One region of the Streptomyces viridosporus T7A genome, then DNA from elsewhere that is predicted to be linked to it. Evidence: riboswitches for the same ligand, from Rfam matches in the RefSeq annotation. Region 1 holds a riboswitch; the other holds the start of a gene.

Region 1 (10,333 bases):
CGAAGACCTGGGAGGCCTGCAGCAGGGCCACGCCACCACCGGCGACGATGCCCTCCTCGACGGCCGCCTTGGCGTTGCGGACGGCGTCCTCGATGCGGTGCTTGCGCTCCTTGAGCTCCACCTCGGTGGCGGCACCGGCCTTGATGACCGCGACGCCGCCGGCGAGCTTCGCCAGGCGCTCCTGCAGCTTCTCGCGGTCGTAGTCGGAGTCGCTGTTCTCGATCTCGGCGCGGATCTGGTTCACACGGCCCTGGACCTGGTCGGTGGAGCCGGCGCCGTCGACGATGGTGGTCTCGTCCTTGGTGATGACGACCTTGCGGGCCTTGCCCAGGAGGTCGAGCGTGGCGTTCTCCAGCTTGAGGCCGACCTCCTCGGAGATGACCTCGCCGCCCGTGAGGATGGCGATGTCGCCGAGCATGGCCTTGCGGCGGTCGCCGAAGCCCGGGGCCTTGACGGCGACGGACTTGAAGGTGCCGCGGATCTTGTTGACGACCAGGGTCGACAGGGCCTCGCCCTCGACGTCCTCGGCGATGATCAGCAGCGGCTTGCCCGACTGCATGACCTTCTCCAGGAGCGGGAGCAGGTCCTTGACGTTGGAGACCTTGGAGTTCGCGATCAGGATGTACGGGTCGTCGAGGACGGCCTCCATACGCTCCATGTCGGTGGCGAAGTACGCCGAGATGTAGCCCTTGTCGAAGCGCATACCCTCGGTGAGCTCCAGCTCCAGACCGAAGGTCTGGGACTCCTCGACGGTGATGACGCCTTCCTTGCCGACCTTGTCCATGGCCTCGGCGATGAGCTCGCCGATCTGGGTGTCGGCGGCGGAGATGGAGGCCGTGGAGGCGATCTGCTCCTTGGTCTCGACGTCCTTCGCCTGCTCGAGCAGGGCGGCGGAAACGGCCTCGACGGCCTTCTCGATGCCGCGCTTCAGGGCCATCGGGTTGGCGCCGGCGGCCACGTTGCGCAGGCCTTCCTTGACCAGGGCCTGGGCGAGGACGGTCGCGGTGGTCGTACCGTCACCGGCGACGTCGTCCGTCTTCTTGGCGACTTCCTTGACCAGCTCGGCGCCGATCTTCTCGTACGGGTCCTCGAGCTCGATCTCCTTGGCGATGGAGACACCATCGTTGGTGATCGTGGGGGCGCCCCACTTCTTCTCGAGGACGACGTTGCGGCCCTTGGGGCCGAGCGTCACCTTGACGGCGTCCGCGAGCTGGTTCATGCCGCGCTCGAGGCCGCGCCGCGCCTCCTCGTCGAACGCGATGATCTTGGCCATGTGAAGTGGTCCCTCCAGGACTGGGGGTGATTCCTTCGGACCGCGCCCGCGCCCGCGACGGACGGCTCGCCGGCCTCGTGGTTCCTTGCCCCACCCGGCCTGCGGGCCTCACCGACCCGGTCCTTACGTTGTCACTCTCACCTTCAGAGTGCTAACGCAATGATTAGCACTCGCCCCTGTCGAGTGCAAGCGCCTCCGGCGATCGGGGGGTGCGCTCAGCCGCCCGCGAACACGGACGCGCCGCGCGCTCCCCGCCCCGGGGCACGGCGAAGGGCCCGCGCCCCGGGAGGCACGGGCCCTTCGTCAGCAGAAGATTCTTGCGGCTGGTAGCGCGTTCAGGCGGTGACGCGAACCATGTCGGCCTGCGGGCCTTTCTGGCCCTGCGAGATCTCGAACTCGACCCGCTGGCCCTCTTCCAGGGTGCGGTAGCCGTCCATCTGGATCGCGCTGTAGTGGACGAAAACATCCGCACCACCGTCGACCGCGATGAAGCCGTACCCCTTCTCCGCGTTGAACCACTTGACGGTGCCCTGAGCCATGCCTAACTCCCCTATTACTGGCCCTTGCACAGATCCGCACTTCGCGAACCCGGGTCAGACCTCACCCCCCAACGGTTGGGGGCGTGCGCCGGAACGCGTCGACCGCGGCTGAATGTATCTGCCCAACTGCCGTCTGCAACAGGTCAATCGGACGAGAAATCTGGACGCCCCCGGCCCGGAATGTGGCGAGAATTCACCTGATTACAGGGCAAGTCGGGCCATACATAGGGGGCGAATGCCGCAAAAGGGGCCCGCACTTTGGCTACTTCCAGTCGGGCGCACGGCAGAAATCAAAGGCTTCCGATCGAAGGATCGGGGGCGCGTTCCCCAACTCTACCGTGCTCAACCCCATGGAATGACCCCCTCCGCATCTCTCACGGAGGGGGCCGTGCGATGAACGCTCGGTAACCGGAATTACCGACGGTAATGATCAGCCGCCGGCGACCGCCGGAATGATGGAGACGCCCGCGCCGTCCGGAGTGGGAGTCCCGAGGCCCTGCTCGAAGCGCACGTCGTCGTCGTTGACGTAGACGTTGACGAAGCGGCGCAGCTTGCCCTGGTCGTCCAGGACCCGGGCGGCGATCCCGGTGTGGTTCTTCTCCAGGTCCTCGATGACCTCGGCGAGGGTCGCGCCCTCGGCGCTCACCTCGGTCCGGCCGCCGGTGTAGGTGCGCAGGATGGTCGGGATGCGAACGGTCACGCTCATGCGAGGCCTGCCTCTCGGAACGACTCCAGGTGGGGGCGGATGGTTGCGGTGAGCCCGGTGCCGGCCACCGCGTCCAGCGTCTTCAGACCGTCGCCGGTGTTGAGCACGACGGTGGTCAGGGCCGGGTCGAGCACGCCGTCGTCGATGAGCTTCCTCGTCACGCCGACCGTCACCCCGCCCGCCGTCTCGGCGAAGATGCCCTCGGTGCGGGCGAGCAGCTTGATGGCGTCCACGACCTGCTCGTCCGTCACGTCCTCCACCGCGCCGCCCGTGCGGCGTGCGATGTCCAGGACGTACGGGCCGTCGGCGGGGTTGCCGATGGCGAGCGACTTGGCGATGGTGTTCGGCTTCTGCGGGCGCACGACCTCGTGGCCCGCCTTGTAGGCGGCCGACACCGGCGAGCAGCCCTCGGCCTGCGCACCGAAGATCTTGTACGGCCGGTCCTCGACCAGCCCGAGCTCGATCAGCTCCCGCAGACCCTTGTCGATCTTCGTGAGCTGCGAGCCGGAGGCGATGGGGACGACGATCTGGTCGGGCAGCCGCCAGCCGAGCTGCTCGCAGATCTCGTACGCCAGGGTCTTGGAGCCCTCCGCGTAGTACGGCCGCAGGTTGACGTTGACGAAGCCCCAGCCCTCGCCGACCGGGTCGCCGATCAGCTCGGAGCAGAAGCGGTTCACGTCGTCGTAGTTGCCCTCGATGCCGACGAGCTCTCCGCCGTAGACGGCGGCCATGACGACCTTGCCCTGCTCCAGGTCGTGCGGGATGAACACGCAGGAGCGGAAGCCGGCCCGCGCGGCGGCGGCGCCGACGGCGCCGGCCAGGTTGCCGGTGGAGGAGCAGGACAGGGTGGTGAAGCCGAAGGCGCGGGCGGCCTCCAGGGCCTGGGCGACGACGCGGTCCTTGAAGGAGTGCGTCGGGTTGCCGGAGTCGTCCTTGACGTACAGGCCGCCGGTGACGCCGAGTTCACGGGCGAGGTTGTCGGCCTTGACCAGCGCGGTCCAGCCGGGGTTGAGGTTCGGCTTGGTCGCCACGTCCGCCGGGACGGGCAGCAGCGGCGCGTAGCGCCAGATGTTCGTGGGGCCCGCTTCGATCCTCTTGCGGAGTTCCTCGGTGTCGAGGGCCGAGAAGTCGTAGGCGACCTCCAGCGGGCCGAAACACTCCTCGCAGGCGAAGACCGGGCCGAGCGGCACGCGGTGACCGCATTCGCGGCAGGAGAGCGCGGCGGCGGGACCCAGGTCGACGGAGGCGGCACCGGCGGGAGAAGCGGCGGGATCGGTGGTGCTTGCGACAGTCTGCGCAGCCATGAGAGGCGAGGCCCTTTCTCCTCATCTTTCTCACGACGCATCTCGCCGTGAGACGGATTTGGCACCTTCCCTAGCCGGGAGCCTCGCGGGTGCGATCGGCTGTGCGCGCACAACGATCGACACGAGAACCGGCTGGAGGGTTGCCGGGGCTTCATCGGGCCGTGTCCCTCTGCCCCTCTGGATGAGCTGTATGTGGTTGTGAACACCGGTGACCCCGGCATGCGGCGGTCACCTGCGTTGTTCAAGACTGTAACCGACGTCCGGGACCCTTGAGATAGTCGTCCGAACCGCGAGATGGATCACAGAAGTGAGGAGCCGCCGACCGTGCTGGAAGAAGTCGAGCGCTGGCTGAGCGAACGCTCCTGGTCCGTGACCGACCGACCGCTGCACCAGGTCCTGGCGGCCAAACGCGCCACGGGCCGGACGGTGAGCGTGGTGCTGCCCGCGCTCAACGAGGAGGCCACGGTCGGCGACATCGTCGCGGTCATCCGGCGCGACCTGATGCTCCGGGCCCCCCTGGTCGACGAGGTCGTGGTGGTCGACTCGGGCTCGACCGACCGCACGGCCGAGGCGGCGGCGGCAGCGGGCGCGACCGTGGTGCACCGGGACGCGATCCTGCCCCGCATCCCGGCCGTGCCCGGCAAGGGCGAGGTGCTGTGGCGCTCCCTGCTCGTCACCCGCGGCGACATCGTCTGCTTCGTCGACGCCGACCTGCGCGAGTTCTCCTCCGACTTCGTCTCCGGCATCGTCGGCCCGCTGCTCACCGAACCCGGCGTGCAGCTGGTCAAGGCCATGTACGACCGCCCGCTCGGGACGGCGGCCGGCCAGGGCGGCCGGGTCACGGAGCTGATGGCCCGCCCGCTGCTCAACATGCACTGGCCGCAGCTGGCCGGCTTCGTGCAGCCCCTCGGCGGCGAGTACGCGGCCCGCCGCTCCCTGCTGGAACGGCTGCCCTTCCCCGTCGGCTACGGCGTGGAGCTCGGCATGCTGGTCGACGCCCTGCACCTGGTCGGCCTGGACGCCCTCGCCCAGGTCGACGTCGGTGTCCGCCTCCACCGCCACCAGGACGGCCAGGCCCTCGGCCGCATGGCCGCCACGATCTACCGCACCGCCCAGCTCCGGCTGGCCCGCGGCCATCTGGTCCGCCCCGCGCTCACCCAGTTCGAGCGGGCCGGGGGCGCCTTCGAGCCCCGCACCTACTCGGTGGACACCGAGGAACGGCCGCCCATGGCGGAGATCGCGGAGTACCGGGCGCGGAGGGTGGCCTGACCCTCCCTCCGGGGCCGGGGACGTCCCGCGTCGGCCGGGGACGTCCCGCGTCGGCCGGGGACGTCCCGGGTCAGCCGGGGACGCCGTCCGACCAGCGCCAGCGGCCGGCGGAGTCCTGAGCGCACGTCAGGTACTCGCCGCCGCGGCCGTGGGTGCTCAGGCCCCGGTGCGCGGCGGCGCAGAACTGGCCGTCGGCGTAGCAGTTGCCCGCGGGACTGGTCAGCTCGCAGACGCCCGTGCCGGTGCCCGTGCCGCCGGGGCCCTCCGTCCGCGCCGGCTTCGGGGTCGGGGTCGGCTTCGGGGTGTGCAGCAGGCGCCCGGCGCAGTCGCGGCCGTCCCGGGGGACGGTGAACGTCACGCCGTCGAAACCGTCGGTCTGCTCGCAGACCTTCTCCGTCGCGGCCCAGGTGGAGGCCGCCCGTCCGGTGCCCTGGAGCCGGACGGTGTGGTCGACGTCGGCCTTCTCGGCCGCGCGCACGGCCGTTCCGATGCTGCGGCCGGTGAAGTCCGGCAACGTGACGGGCGTCGGGGCCGGGGTGGGGGTGGCGGTCGGGCTCCCGGTGCCGTCGGACGCCTCGGGGGACGCCTCGGGGGACGCCTCGGGCGCGGAACCGGCGCTGCCCGGCGTGGCGGTGACCGCCGCGGGCCGTCCGTCCGCCTCCGTGCCGCCGTCCGCGTCGCCGCAGCCGGCCAAGGTCAGTGCGAAGGCCCCGACCAGCGCCGCCGCACCGACGGATCCGCGCATGCGTATGCGCATGGCGCCCACCCCCCCGAAAAGTTGAAATGCGCACCACACATCCTCAGGTCGTTCACAGCTTCCGCACAAGAGGTGTGGCCCACATCGCCTCCGAGGTGACGCACCGGGACGTTTGAGGCTTCCGGGACCGGGCTAGGTTGAGGCGTATGGCTTCCACGCAGGCTGCTCAGGGTGCTCAGGTGCTGGTCGCGTCGAATCGCGGTCCCGTTTCGTACACGGTGGACGAGGACGGTTCGCTGCGGGCCAGAAGGGGTGGCGGCGGGCTGGTGTCCGGACTGTCGGCGATCGGCCCGGACGCGGGGGCGCTGTGGGTGTGCTCGGCGCTGTCCGACGGCGACCGCGAGGCCGTGCGGCGCGGGGTCGGCGAGGACGGCGTGCGGATGCTGGACGTCCCGGCGGACGTGCACGCCGACGCGTACAACGGGATCGCCAACTCGGTGCTGTGGTTCGTGCACCACATGCTGTACCAGACCCCGCTGGAGCCGGTCTTCGACGCGGAGTTCCGGCGGCAGTGGGCGTCCTACGAGACGTACAACCGCGCCTTCGCCGAGGCGCTGGCCGAGGAGGCGGCGCCGGGGGCGGCGGTGCTGGTGCAGGACTACCACCTGACGCTGGTCCCCGGGATGCTCCGCGAGCTCCGCCCCGACCTGCGGATCGGCCACTTCTCGCACACGCCGTGGGCGCCGCCGGAGTACTTCCGGATGCTGCCCGACGACATCGCCGGGCAGGTGCTGCGCGGGATGCTGGGCGCCGACCGGCTGGGCTTCCTCACCCACCGCTGGGCGGACGCGTTCACCGCGTGCTGCGAGCGGTTCGTGGGCGGCCTCGGGGACACCCGGATCGGCGTGCACGGGCTGGGGGCCGACGCGGACTTCCTGCGCGCCCGGTCCCACGAGGCGGACGTGAAGGAACGGATGGCCGCGCTGCGGGAGGAGATCGGCGCGGCTCCCGACGGCGGTGCGCGCAAAGCGATCGTCCGGGTCGACCGGACCGAGCTGTCGAAGAACATCGTGCGCGGTCTGCTGGCGTACCGGCAGCTGCTGGAGGACCACCCCGAGTGGCGCGAGCGGGTCGTGCACGTCGCCTTCGCCTACCCCTCCCGGCAGGACCTCGCCGTGTACCGCGACTACACCGCCGAGGTGCAGCGGGTCGCCGCGGAGATCAACGAGCGGTACGGGACGCCGGGCTGGCGGCCGGTCGCGCTGCACGTCAAGGACGACTTCGCGCGCTCGCTGGCCGCGTACCGGCTGGCGGACGTGGCCCTGGTCAACCCCGTCCGCGACGGCATGAACCTGGTCGCCAAGGAGATGCCGGTCGTCTCCGACGCGGGCTGCGCGCTGGTGCTGTCGCGGGAGGCGGGCGCCCACGAGGAGCTGGGCGAGGACGCGATCACCGTCAACCCGTACGACGTCGTCGACACGGCGCGCGCCCTGCACGAGGCCCTGACCATGGGTCCGGCGGAGCGGACCGAGCGCAGCAAGCGCCTGGCCGCGGCGGCGACCGCGCTGCCGCCGGCCCAGTGGTTCCTGGACCAGCTGAACGAGCTGCGGGACGGGACGGCGTCCGGCTGAACCGGATCGCCGACATGGCCGGTCACACAGGCGTACGGGCGCCGGGACGTGGATAGGTTGGCGACATGGGCAGCCATACGGATTCCACGGACCCCCACGCGCAGGAGCCGAAGGCCACGGGCCCGGACACCACGGACCCCGGTGCCGCCGACGGCCTGCCGACGCCTGCCACCCGGGCCGGGCGGGAAGGGCTGGAGGCACTTCTCGCGCGGCCGGAGAGTGCGCTGATCGGCCTGGACTTCGACGGGACGCTCGCGCCGATCGTGCCCGACCCGGAGCAGGCCCGCGCGCACCCCGACACGGTGCCCGCGCTCGCCGCGCTCGCCCCGAAGGTGGCGGCCGTCGCGGTCGTCACCGGACGGCCACCCGGAGTGGCCGTGCGGCACGGCGGCTTCGCGGGCGTGCCCGGTCTGGAGCACCTGGTCGTCCTCGGCCACTACGGGGCCGAGCGCTGGGACGCGGCGACCGGCACGGTCACCGCGCCCGCCCCGCACCCCGGTGTCGCCGCCGTCCGCGCGGAACTGCCGGGGCTGCTCGACCGGGTCGGCGCGTGGCAGGGCACCTGGATCGAGGAGAAGGGCCGGGCGGTGGCCGTCCACACCCGCAGGGCCGCCGACCCCCAGGCTGCCTTCGAGGCGCTGCGCGAGCCGCTGACCGACCTCGCCACCCGGCACGGCCTGATCGTCGAGCCCGGCCGCATGGTCCTGGAGCTGCGTCCGCCCGGCATGGACAAGGGCGTCGCCCTGATGGAGTACGCCCGCGAGATCGGCGCCCGGTCGGTCCTGTACGCCGGTGACGACCTGGGCGACCTGCCCGCCTACGCCACCGTCGACAAGCTCCGCTCCGACGGCGTCCCCGGCCTGCTGGTGTGCAGCGGCAGCGACGAGGTCACCGAGCTGAGGGAACGCTCGGACCTGGTGGTCGACGGTCCGGCGGGGGTCGTGCAACTGCTCCGGACCCTGGCGGCACGCATCGGCTGACCGGACACCGGCCGACCGGCACGGCCCGGCCGGGCAGGGACGGCCGGCCGGCGCCGGACGTGGACCGCTGCGGGCAGGCCCCCGGAGCCGCGGCCCGCAGCGGGACGGCCGGTACGGGCGGCGTGCGGGACGGCCGGCCCCGGGCCGCGTCGGGAAAGCCGGGAAGGGCGCCCGCCGGACGGGCGCCGCGCGCACGCACCGCCGGAGGCGGGCCGCCGGGGCCGGCCCGGTGGCCGGACCGCGGGTCAGCGCCGGGCGCCGCCGGAAGGCCGGGCGCCACCGCAAGGCCCGCCGTCAGCGCTGCGCGCGGCGGGCCTCCCGGACGCGGCGCAGGCGGTTGACCGTCACCGGGTCGTGGGCCAGGGCGCGCGGGTCGTCGAGCAGGGCGTTGAGGAGCTGGTAGTAGCGCACCGGGGCCAGGCCCAGTTCCTCGCGTATCGCCCGTTCCTTCGCGCCGGGGCCGGAAAAGCCACGGCGCTCCAGCGCGAGGATGTCCTGTTCGCGCCGCTGCAGCCGTTCCTCGTCCATGCCCCGCACGGTAGCCCCCGGCACCGACAGCCGGGCCCCGCGGGGCCTACTCCGCGCTCTCCGCCCGCACGGCCGTCGCCTGGAGCCCGCCCAGGACGCCCGCCGGGCTGCCGCCCGGGGCGACCGCCTTGCCGATCTGCCGCTTGATCTCCGCGCTGACCGCCGCCCAGGAGGTGGTGCCGACCGGGTAGTGCTCCGAGGTCGGCAGCTGGTCCAGGAAGGGCTTGAGGTGCTTGTCCCGCGCGGACCCGCTCATCGTCCGGGACGCGGAGTTGGTGACCGGCAGCAGGTCGTACTCGCGGGAGAAGTCGAGCACGTTCTTCTCGCTGTAGACGAAGTCGAGGAAGTCGCCGATCTCGTCGCGGTGGCCGTTCTCCTTGAAGGCCATCATCCAGTCGGCGACGCCGAGCGTGGGCCGGCTGTCGCCGTCGGCCGTCGGCGTCGGCACCATGCCGAAGTCCACGCCCTTCTTCTCGGCCATCTCCATCAGCGTGGGATGGCCGTTGAGCATGCCGACGTCACCGGCGGCGAACGCGGCGAACGCGTCGGCCCGGTCGAGCTTGCCGGGGGCGACCGGGCCGGTCAGGCCCTTGCCGACCAGCTCGTTCTTCAGCCAGTTGAACGTCTCGACGTTCTCCGCGGAGTCGAGGGCGTACGTGCCCATCATGTCGGTGTAGCCGCCCTCGCCGCTGAGCAGCCACTGCATGGTCTCGGCCTGTGCCTCCTCCTTGCCCAGCGGCAGCGCGTAGGGGTACTTCACGCCCTCGGCATCGAGCACCTCGGCGTTCGCGGCGAGCTCGTCCCAGGTCGTCGGCGGGGTGAGGTCGGCCTCGGCGAACAGCTTCTTGTTGTAGAACAGCACGCGCGTGGAGGAGGCGAAGGGCATGCCGTACTGGATGCCGTTGACCTGGCCCGCCGTGGCGAGCTGGGTGAGGAAGTCCGCCTGCACGGGGATGGAGAGCAGGTCGTCCGCCTTGTAGAGCATGTCGTCGGCCGCGTAGTCGGCGTACGCGCCGATCTGCGCCAGGTCCGGCGGGTCGCCCGCGTCGACCATCTCCCTGACCTTGCGGTCGACGTCGGTCCAGGAGTGGACGCGGACGTCGATCTTCACGCCGGGGTGGTCGGCCTCGTAGCGCTCGACCAGGTCGGCCCAGTACTTCTTGGAACTGGTGGCCGCGCTGTTGCCGTAGTCGGCCGCGACCAGTCTCAGGGTCACGTCGGAGGAACCGTCGCCGCCGCATCCGCCGAGGACTCCCGTCAGTCCCAGTGCGGACACCACCGCGATCGCCCTTGTCCTGACCCGCCGCTGCACTCTTCCCGCCCCAAACCGGCGCCTCGCGCCGTCCGACAACATTCCGATAATCGGAACAAGGTCTACACCACGCAAGTGGACTAGACCTCTCCCG
Region 2 (10,333 bases), 1.4 Mb from region 1:
CGCACGTGGCGTTCCGCACGTACTCCCAGCACGACCTGGAGGCGGCGTTCGCCATCGGCCTGGACAGCTGAGGCGGCACCCGCCGCCGGCCCGGACAGCCGACCCGCGGGGCGGGACGGCCGGGTCCCGGGGGGCGCGGCGTTCATGAAGAGTTCTTCATCTCCGGCTCATCCGCGCCCTCCGGTTCCCCCCGCAGGATCGGGGCCATGGTCTTCACTCGCCGGATGGCGGCCCTGGCCGCCGTCGTACTGATCCCCCTGGGCGTGGCCGCCACGAGCTTCGCCCTCGCCGACAGTCCCGAGCCGCCCGAGGTCCCGCCGCAGGTGGAGCTGGACAGCGCCTCCCCCACCCCGACGGCCACGGCCCCGTCCACGCGGCCCGAGCCGAGCGACGAGGTCGTCTCCGGGCCTCCGGTGACCGACAGCCCAGCGGATGACGACGATGACGACGACGGTGACCGGGACTCCACGGACGACGGATCCGACGACGACGGACCGGGCGACGACGGCTGACCCCGCGCGCCGGCGGATCTCCGCCCGGGTCCGCATCCTGCTCTGGCTGCTGTTCGTCATGGCCGTCGCGCTCGCCTCGGTGGCCACGACCACCCGCACCTTCCTGCTGCGGGACGTCGACGACCGGATCAACGGGCTGCTCGCCCAGGAGGCCGGCGAGTTCGCCAACTTCAAGGAGCGCGGCTTCGACCCGGAGACCGGCCGGTCCTTCACCGATCCGGACCGGCTGCTGCGGGTCTTCCTGGAACGGCAGTACGCCGACCCCGACGAGGAGCTGATCGGCCTGGTGGCCCGCCCCGGCGACGGGCCGGCACAGATCATCCAGCCGCGCGACCTGCCCGTCCCCCTGCCCCTGCACCAGGACGCCGACGCCCGGCGCCGCATCTTCGGCTCGCCCGACGCCTTCGGGGTGCTGAGCCGGCCGGAGGGCGAGATCCGCTGGGCCAAGGTGTCCGTGGTCCGGCCCGGCGGCGCGCCCGAGGCCGCGTTCGTCGTCGCCTTCCACCCCGAGCACGAGGTGGCACGCGTGAACGAGGTGTTCCGCGTGCTGCTCGCCATCTCCGGGGTCGCCCTGCTGCTGATCACCGGTATCGGCTGGGTGGTCGCCGGGCGGATCCTGCAGCCCGTGCGCCTGGTGCGCACCGCCGCCGCGCAACTCACCGAGCAGGACCTCACCCGCCGCCTCCCGGTGCGCGGACGCGACGACATCGCCGCCCTCACCGAGACGTTCAACGCGATGCTCGACCGCCTCGAGCGGGCCTTCGCCACCCAGCGCCGGTTCGTCGACGACGCCGGGCACGAACTGCGCACCCCGATCACGATCGTGCGCGGCCATCTGGAGCTGATGGGCGAGGAGCCCGCCGAACGCGAGGAGACCGTCCGCCTGGTCACCGACGAACTGGACCGGATGAGCCGCATCGTGGAGGACCTGCTGCTGCTCGCCAGGGCCGAACGCCCCGACTTCGTCACCCCGGAGCCGGTGCAGCTCGCCGAACTCACCGCCGACGTCTTCGTCAAGGCCCGCACCCTGGGCGCACGCGACTGGCAGCTCGCCGGGACGGCCGACCGGGAGGTGGTGCTGGACCCCCAGCGGATCACCCAGGCGATGGTGCAGCTGGCGCAGAACGCGGTGCAGCACACCACCACCGGCCAGACCATCCGCATCGGGTCCCGCGCCGAGGGCTCGCGGATCGAGCTGTACGTCGCCGACTCCGGCTCCGGTGTCCGGCCGCAGGACCGGGAGCTGATCTTCGAACGCTTCCGGCGCGGCACCTCCCGGCGCGGCGCGCACGGCTCGGGCGCCGGGCTCGGCCTGTCGATCGTCAAGGCGATCGCCGAGGGCCACGGCGGCCGGGTCCGCCTGGACGACACCGAGGGCGGCGGCGCCACCTTCGTCCTGACGCTGGATCCCCCGTGAACACCGTGAACACCGTGAACACCGTGGAAGAGGCACAAGCGTGAACCGGATTCTGATCGTCGAGGACGAGGAGCGCATCGCCTCCTTCGTGGAGAAGGGCCTGCGCGCCAACGGCTTCACCACCACCGTCGTCCCCGACGGCGAGGCCGGCTACGAGTACGCCCTGACCGGCGGTTTCGACCTGGTCGTCCTGGACATCGGGCTGCCCGACCGGGACGGCTTCACCGTGCTGCGCGAGCTGCGCGAGTCCCGGGTGACCACCCCGGTGATCGTGCTGACCGCGCGGGACTCGGTCCGGGACACGGTGGCCGGCCTGGAGGGCGGCGCCGACGACTGGATGACCAAGCCGTTCCGCTTCGAGGAACTGCTCGCCCGGGTGCGGCTGCGGCTGCGCACGGCGGCCCGCGCGCCGGAGGTGACGGTGCTGAAGTCGGGCGACCTCTCCCTGGACCTGCGCACCCGCCGGGCACGGGCCGCGGACCGCACCGTCGACCTGACGGCCCGTGAGTTCGTGCTGCTGGAACTGTTCCTGAGGCACCCGGGGCAGGTACTCTCCCGCGAGCAGATCCTGTCCCACGTCTGGGGCTACGACTTCGACCCCGGCTCCAACATCGTGGACGTCTACGTGCGGGCGCTGCGCAAGAAGCTCGGCGCGGAGAAGGTGCAGACGGTCCGCGGGATGGGGTACCGGCTCCCCGCGTGAGGCTCCCCGGCGGCCGGTGAAGTTTCCTTCATCTTCGGCTCATCGACGGCTCACGGCCCGGACGGACCCTGGACGGCGTGACCCTGACTCCCCGACTGACCGCCGCCCTGTGCGTGGCCCTGTCGCTGTGCGCGCTGCTCGCGGTGCCCGGCACCTTCCCCGGCCTGAGCGGTGACGCACGGCTCACCCTCGCCGTGTTCGCGCTGGCGACCTGCGCCTGGGTCGGTACGCCGATCGACGACACGTACATCGCGCTGGGCGCCGGACTCGCGCTGACCGTGACCGGGGTGATCAGCAGCGACACCCTCTTCGGCACCCTGGGCGACTCGACGGTGTGGCTGCTGATCTGCGCGTTCGTGCTGGCGGCCGCGGTGACCCGGACCGGGCTCGCGGGACGGGCGGCGGCGTTCCTGGTCGGCGGGGCGCGCACGGTGCGGCAGTTGACGCACCTGACCACGACCGCCCTGGTCGTCACGGCGTTCGCGGTGCCCGCCACCTCGGGCCGGGCCGCGCTCGCCCTGCCGGTGTTCCTCGCCCTCGCGAGGGCCCTCGCCGGCCGCGGGCGGCTGGTCGTGATGCTGGCGCTGCTGTTCCCGACCGTGATCCTGCTGTCGGCGGTGGCGACCCTGATCGGCGCGGGCGCGCACCTGATCACCGTGTCGGTGCTGTGGGAGGCCACCGGGGAGCGGGTCGGCTTCACCGAGTGGCTGCTGCTCGGACTGCCGCTGGCCGTGGCCTCCTCGCACCTCGCCGCCGAGGCCGTCCTGCTGACCACCACCCGGCGCGCGGACCGCGAGGGGCCGGTGCTCATCACGGCCGAGGAGATCCAGCGGCACAGCGACCGCCCCGTCACCGGCCCGTGGACGCAGGCCGAGAAGCGCTGCGCGCTGCTGCTCGGCACGGTCGTCGCCCTGTGGTGCAGCGAGCCGCTGCACCGGGTGCCGCCGGCCGTGGTCGCGCTGATCGGCGCGGTCGTCGCCGCCTCGCCGGCCCTGGGCACCGTACGGCTGAAGGACGCCCTGAAGACGGTGCCCTGGTCGCTGCTGCTGTTCATGGCGGCGACGATGGCGATGGGGGTGGCGCTGGCCGAGTCGGGGGCGGCGCAGTGGCTGACCGGCGGGCTGCCCTCGGGGATCACCCCTGTGATGTTCCTGGCCGTCGTGATCGCGGTCAGCACGGCCGCCCACCTGGTCCTGCAGTCCCGCTCCGCCCGTTCCTCGGTGCTGGTGCCGCTGGTGGTCGCGGCGGCCGCGGGCGCCGGGGTGAACCCGGTCGCGGCGGCGCTGGCCTCCACCGCCGCCGCGGGCTTCTGCCACACGCTGCCGGCCTCCGCGAAGCCGGTGACGCTCTTCGCCGAGATACCGGGCACCCCCACCTACACCCCGCGCGACCTGCTCCGGCTGTCCGCCGTGCTGGCCCCGCTGACCGCCGCTCTGGTCCTGCTGTTCGCCGTCGTGGTGTGGCCGCTGCTCGGCGTCCCCGTGACCCGCTAGCCCCTCCGGCCCCTTCCGGCCGCCAGGTTTCCGAACCACCGAGGCCCCGGCCCGTCGGGGTTCCCGTCCCGCTAGGAGTGATCCCATGCTCACCCGTGTCGTCGTAGCCCCCAGCGGCTTCAAGGAGTCGCTGTCCGCCGAGGCCGCCGCCGACGCCATCACGGCGGGGGTCCGCCGGGTCCTGCCGGACGCGGAGGTCGACCGGATCCCGCTGGTGGACGGCGGCGAGGGCACGGCCTCGGCGCTGGCCGCCGCGACCGGCGGGCGGCTGGTCTCCCTGGCCGCCACCGGCCCGGTCGGCGAGCCGGTCGGCACGCACTTCGCGCTCCTCGGCCCCCGGGACACGGCGGTGGTGGAGATGGCGGCGGTCGCGGGCCTCTCCCTGGTCCCGCGCACCCGGCGCGACCCCGGTGCCACGACCACGTACGGCGTCGGGGAGCTGATCCGCGCGGCGCTCGACCAGGGGGTGCGGCGCGTCCTGGTCGGCTGCGGCGACTCGGGCACCTCCGACGGCGGCGCGGGCGCGCTGCAGGCCCTCGGCGCCCGGTTGCTGGACGCGGACGGGTTCGAGCTGCCGCACGGCGGTCGCGAGCTGATCCGGCTGGCGCGCATCGATCCGGCCGGTCTCGACCCCCGCCTGGACGACGTGGAACTCCTCGTCGCCTGCAACCCCTTCAACGTGCTGTGCGGCGAGCGGGGCGTGGCCCGGGTGTTCGGTCCGCAGAAGGGGGCGACCCCGGCGCAGGTCGAGGAGTTGTCGGCGGGGCTGGAGAACTGGGCGCGCGTCCTGACCCGCGACCTCCCCGCCGTGGGCACCGATCTGCGCCACGGTCCCGGCACGGGCGCCTCCGGCGGGCTCGGCGCCGGTCTCGCCGCCCTCGGCGCGCGTCTCCTGCCCCGCTTCGACGTCCTGCTGGACCACCTCGACCTGGACGCCCGGCTGGCCCGCGCCGACCTGGTCGTCACCGCCGAGGGCGCCCTGGACCACCAGACCCCGCGCGGCAAGGTGCCCGCGGAGGTGGCCCGGCGCGCCAAGCTGTACGGGCGGCCGGTGCTCGCGCTGGCGGGAACCCTGGGCGAGGGCGCCCACCAGGTACCGGGCGTGGACGCCTGCCACGGCATCCTGCCCGCCCCGATGGCCCTGGCGGAGGCCCTGGTCCGCGGCGCCGAACTGCTCACCGACGCCACCGAGCGCGCCCTGCGGATGATCGTGCTCGGGACCCGGCTGCCGGCGCCCGCGGCGGCTCAGCGGGAGGCGTCGGGGACGCACCGCCCGTCCACCGTGCGGTAGCTCCACCGCGCGCCGTCCCGCACGAGTTCCCGGACCGCCCGCACGAACCGCTCCACGTGCTCGTCCGGCGTACCCACCCCGAAGCTGACCCGGACGGCGCCGAGGGCCTTCTCCCCCGGCACCGCCCCCGGGGCGCCGCACTCGCCCCGGTCCCGCGGGTCGCCGCCGAGCAGCCTGCGCACCAGCGGGTGGGCGCAGAACAGCCCGTCGCGCACGCCGATGCCGTACTCGGCGGACAGCGCGGCGGCGAAGTGGGAGCTGTTCCAGCCCTCGACGACGAAGGAGAGCACCCCGACGCGCGGGGCGTCGTCCCCGAACAGGGACAGGAACCGCACCTCGGGCAGGTCCGCGAGCCCGTCGCGCACCGTGCGGATCAGTTGCTCCTCGCGGGCCGCGAGGGTGTCGAACCCGGCCTCGGTGAGGGCCTTGCAGGCCGAGGCGAGGGCGTGGACACCGATGACGTTGGGCGAGCCGGCCTCGTGCCGGGCGGCGCCGTCGTGCCACTCCACGTCCACGGTCCCGTCCTCGCGCCGGGTGACCCTGCGGCTGGCGCCGCCGCCCGCGAGGTAGGGCTCGGCCTGCCGCAGCCAGTCGGCGCGGCCGGCCAGGACACCGGAGCCGAAGGGCGCGTACAGCTTGTGTCCGGAGAAGGCGACCCAGTCGACGTCCAGCTCGCGCACGCTCACCGGGCGGTGCGGGGCCAGCTGGGCGGCGTCCAGGACGATCCGGGCGCCGTGCGCGTGGGCGGCGGCGGCCAGCTCGCGCACCGGCCACAGCTCGCCGGTGACGTTGGAGGCGCCGGTGACGCAGACCAGGGCGGGGCCGTGGGGGTGGCGGTCGGCGAGGGCGCGCTCCAGGGTCTCGACGGCCTGCCGCGGGCTGCTCGGGGCGTCGAGGCAGGTGACGCGCGCGTTCCTCCAGGGCAGCAGGGCGGCGTGGTGCTCGGTCTCGAAGACGAAGACCTCGCAGCCGTCGGGGAGCGCGGCGGCGAGCAGGTTGAGGGAGTCGGTGGTGGAGCGGGTGAAGACGACCTGGTCCCCCTCCCGCCGCCCACCGCCGCCCTCGCCGGGCCGGGCTTCGCCCGGGCCGCCTTCGAGGCGGCAGCCGAGGAACTCGGCGACGGTCCGGCGGGCGTCCTCGAACAGGTCGGTGGAGAGCTGGGAGAGGTGCCCGGCACCTCGGTGGACGCTGCCGTAGTGGGGCGCGTACGCGGCGACGTCGTCCCAGACGCGCTGGAGCGCCGGGGCGCTGGCGGCGTAGTCGAGCGCGGCGTGGACGACCTCCCCGCCGGTGACGAGCGGGACGGTGACGTCCCGCCCCAGAACGGGCAGGGGCGCGCGGACGGGCCGGTCGGCGGCAACGGTGGACACGGTGGACACGGACATGGCGGGGCTCCCGTGGAGGCAGGGCCGGCTCACCGCGCGAGCGGGCACGGCCCGGGCGCGGGGTGAAGGTGACGGAGGTGTGCGGAGGCGGGGCTCGCGGCCCTAGCGCATTCGCTTGCTCACGGAAGGCTCCCTCGAACGACCAGGACCCCTGGTCCCACCCTTCCCAAGGGTGCGAGGGGTCCGCGCTTGCCGTGAGCCCTGCTGCTCACGGCCCGGTCCTCACCCGGGGCACCCCGCCACGGACGGAGGGTTGCCGGACAGCCGGCCGGGGCCTCATGGCTGTCGCTCATGACCTGGAGGGGAAAGTACGGGAAACGGCGGACGTCCCGCAACCCGTTTCCGGATCGCGGGACATCTTCTGGGGGGAGTCAGGCGTTGCTGGCGGCGACCCAGCGTTCCAGGACCCGCTTGGCGGCCCCCGAGTCGAGGGACTCGGCGGCCCGGTCCATGCCGGCCCGGATCTGCTCCGTGAGGGTGCCGCCGCCCGGCTCCAGCGCCACCAGCGCCGCCGCGGAGTTCAGCAGCACCGCGTCCCGCACCGGGCCCTCCTCGCCGTCCAGCACCCTCCGGGCGACCTCGGCGTTGTACGAGGCGTCGGCGCCCCGCAGCGCCTCGACCGGCACCAGCTCGATCCCCACGTCCCGCGGGTCGAAGGTCTCCTCGGTCACCTCGCCACCCCGCACCACCCACACCCGGGAGGTGGCGGTGGTGGTCAGCTCGTCCAGGCCGTCGTCGCCGCGGAACACCAGCGAGGAGTGGCCGCGTCCGGCGAAGACGCCCGCCATGATCGGCGCCATCCGGGGGTCGGCGACCCCGATCGCCTGGGCCTTGACCCGCGCCGGGTTGGCCAGCGGGCCGAGGAAGTTGAACACCGTGCGGATGCCGAGCTGCCCGCGGGCGGCGGCCACGTGGCGCAGCGCCGGGTGGAACTTCACCGCGAAGCAGAAGGTGATCCCGGCCTCCTCGGCGACCTCGGCCACCCGCTGCGGGGACAGCTCCAGATTGACGCCCAGCTTCTCCAGGACGTCGGAGGCACCGGACGCAGAGGAGGCCGCCCGGTTGCCGTGCTTGACGACCTTCGCGCCGGTGCCGGCCACGACGATCGAGGACATCGTGGAGATGTTCACCGTCTTGGCGCCGTCCCCGCCGGTGCCGACGATGTCGACCGTCGCCCCGGGCACCTCGATCACCTTGGCGTGGTCGTACATCGCCCGCACGCAGCCGGTGATCTCCTCCACCGTCTCGCCCTTGGCCCGCAGGGACACCGCGAAGCCGGCGATCTGCGCGTCGGTCGCCTCGCCGCGCATGATGAGGTCCATCGCCCAGGCGGTGTCGTCGGCGGACAGGTCCCGGCCGTCCAGCAGACCGTTCAGCAGGGCGGGCCAGGAACGGCCCGCCGCGGTGTCGCCTCCAGCGGGGGTCACAGCGCTCATCAGCCGCTCCTGATCGTCGTAGAAGAATCCTTCGCAACCACCCTATCCAGCCCCGGACAGGGCGAAGGGCCCCGTCCGAACACCGGACGGGGCCCTTCGACCGTGGCGTGGCGAGCGCAGCGATCAGTGGTGGCCGTGGCCGCTCGTGATCTCCTTGTACTCCTCGACGGTGGGCTTCGGAATCTGGGACTCCTCGCCGTAGTACGCCTTGCTGAGCTTGGCGCGCAGCTTCTCGGTGCCCTTCACCTTGCGCTTGACGCCGTTCTCGTCGACCTCCGGGCCGATCTCGACCGGCTTGTACTGCTCGTGCGCCGTGAGGGTGTACATCTGCTCCTGGCTGAGCGGCTCGTGCACCTCGATGAACTCACCGTGCGGCAGGCGCTTGATGATGCCGGCCTCGCGGCCGTGCAGCACCTTCTCCTTGTCCCGGCGCTGCAGGCCGAGGCAGATCCGCTTGGTGATGATGAACGCGACGACCGGTCCGGCGAAGAAGCCGATGCGGACGAACCAGGTGACCGCGTTGATCGAGAGGTTGAAGTGCGTGGCGACGATGTCGTTGCCACCGCCGATCAGCATGATCAGGTACGCCGTGACCCAGGCGACGCCGAAGCCCGTACGGGTCGGGGCGTTGCGCGGCCGGTCCAGGATGTGGTGCTCGCGCTTGTCCCCGGTGATCCAGGACTCGATGAACGGGTAGAGCGCGATGACCGCGAGGAAGAGGCCGAACAGCACCAGCGGGATGAAGACGCCCAGGACCAGGGTGTGGCCCCAGAAGTTGATCTCCCAGCCGGGCATGGCGCGGACCAGGCCCTCGGCGAAGCCCATGTACCAGTCGGGCTGGGCGCCCGTGGAGACCCAGTCCGGGCGGTACGGGCCCAGGTTCCAGATCGGGTTGATGGTCACCAGGCCGGCGATCAGCGCGGTGAAGCCGAAGACCAGGAAGAAGAAGCCTCCCGCCTTGGCCATGTAGACCGGCAGCAGCGGCATGCCGACGACGTTCTTGTTGGTCCGTCCGGCACCCGCGAACTGCGTGTGCTTGTGGTAGAAGACCAGGATCAGGTGGGCGACCACCAGACCCAGCATGATGCCCGGCAGCAGCAGGATGTGGATCGAGTAGAACCGCGCCACGAAGTCGGTGCCGGGGAACTCCCCGCCGAACAGGAACATCGAGATGTACGTGCCGACGATCGGCACGGACAGGATCGCGCCCTGGGTGAAGCGGACACCGGTTCCGGAGAGCAGGTCGTCCGGCAGCGAGTAACCGGTGAAACCGGTGAACATGCCGAGCACGAACAGCAGGAAGCCGAACAGCCAGTTGATCTCGCGTGGCTTGCGGAACGCGCCGGTGAAGAAGACGCGCATCATGTGCACGAACATGCCGGCCAGGAAGATGACCGCCGCCCAGTGGTGGATCTGCCGGATGAGCAGACCGCCGCGCACGTCGAAGCTGATGTCCAGGGTGGAGGCGTACGCCTGCGACATCAGCTGCCCCTGCATCGGGACGTAGCTGCCGTGGTACACCACCTCGTTCATCGAGGGGTGGAAGAACAGCGTCAGGTACACACCCGTGAGGATGATGATGATGAAGCTGTAGAGGCAGATCTCACCCAGCATGAAGGACCAGTGGTCCGGGAAGATCTTCCGCATGTTGGCCTTGGCCAGGGAGTAGATCCCGAGCCGGCCGTCGGCCCAGTCGGCGATGCGTTCGCCGGCCGGGGCCTTCCCGCGAGAGCGGGAGTCGGTGCTGGTGTTGGTACTCATCCGCGCTCCCAGAAAGCAGGACCGACGGGCTCGTCGAAGTCACCGAGCGCTTCGAGGTAGCCCTCGTCGTTCACGCCGATGCGCAGCTGCGGCAGGGCGTGGCCGGCGGGACCGAAGATGACCTTGGCCCCGTCGGAAAGGTCGAAGGTGGACTGGTGGCAAGGGCACAGGGCGTGGTGCGTCTGCTGCTCGTACAGGGAGATCGGGCAACCGACGTGGGTGCAGATCTTCGAGTACGCGAGGATGCCCTCGTGCGACCACTCGAGCGAGCGCTTGTCCTTGATGTCGTCCGGCTGGATGCGGACGATCATCAGAGCGGCCTTGGCGATCTCGTT

What was found. Region 1 has a riboswitch for S-adenosylmethionine ahead of thrC (threonine synthase). Riboswitches for the same ligand answer to the same signal wherever they lie in the genome.
Region 2: another riboswitch for S-adenosylmethionine. It lies ahead of CP969_RS11815 (aminotransferase class V-fold PLP-dependent enzyme); the one in region 1 lies ahead of thrC (threonine synthase).

Annotation. Positions count from the first base shown of each region.
Region 1 covers NZ_CP023700.1:3,944,008-3,954,340, forward strand. The annotation lists gene groL (chaperonin GroEL) at 1-1,273, opposite strand, end outside; gene CP969_RS18155 (cold-shock protein) at 1,609-1,812, opposite strand; gene CP969_RS18160 (MoaD/ThiS family protein) at 2,243-2,518, opposite strand; gene thrC (threonine synthase) at 2,515-3,822, opposite strand; SAM riboswitch class I at 3,841-4,010, opposite strand; gene CP969_RS18170 (glucosyl-3-phosphoglycerate synthase) at 4,147-5,091, shown strand; gene CP969_RS18175 (hypothetical protein) at 5,162-5,848, opposite strand; gene CP969_RS18180 (alpha,alpha-trehalose-phosphate synthase (UDP-forming)) at 5,995-7,419, shown strand; gene otsB (trehalose-phosphatase) at 7,485-8,399, shown strand; gene CP969_RS18190 (DUF3263 domain-containing protein) at 8,694-8,927, opposite strand; gene CP969_RS18195 (extracellular solute-binding protein) at 8,974-10,281, opposite strand.
Region 2 covers NZ_CP023700.1:2,510,409-2,520,741, forward strand. The annotation lists gene CP969_RS11785 (Lrp/AsnC family transcriptional regulator) at 1-71, shown strand, start outside; gene CP969_RS11790 (hypothetical protein) at 207-512, shown strand; gene CP969_RS11795 (sensor histidine kinase) at 442-1,929, shown strand; gene CP969_RS11800 (response regulator transcription factor) at 1,970-2,632, shown strand; gene CP969_RS11805 (SLC13 family permease) at 2,710-4,125, shown strand; gene CP969_RS11810 (glycerate kinase) at 4,211-5,416, shown strand; gene CP969_RS11815 (aminotransferase class V-fold PLP-dependent enzyme) at 5,371-6,801, opposite strand; SAM riboswitch class IV at 6,982-7,098, opposite strand; gene trpD (anthranilate phosphoribosyltransferase) at 7,173-8,237, opposite strand; gene qcrB (cytochrome bc1 complex cytochrome b subunit) at 8,361-9,998, opposite strand; gene qcrA (cytochrome bc1 complex Rieske iron-sulfur subunit) at 9,995-10,333, opposite strand, start outside.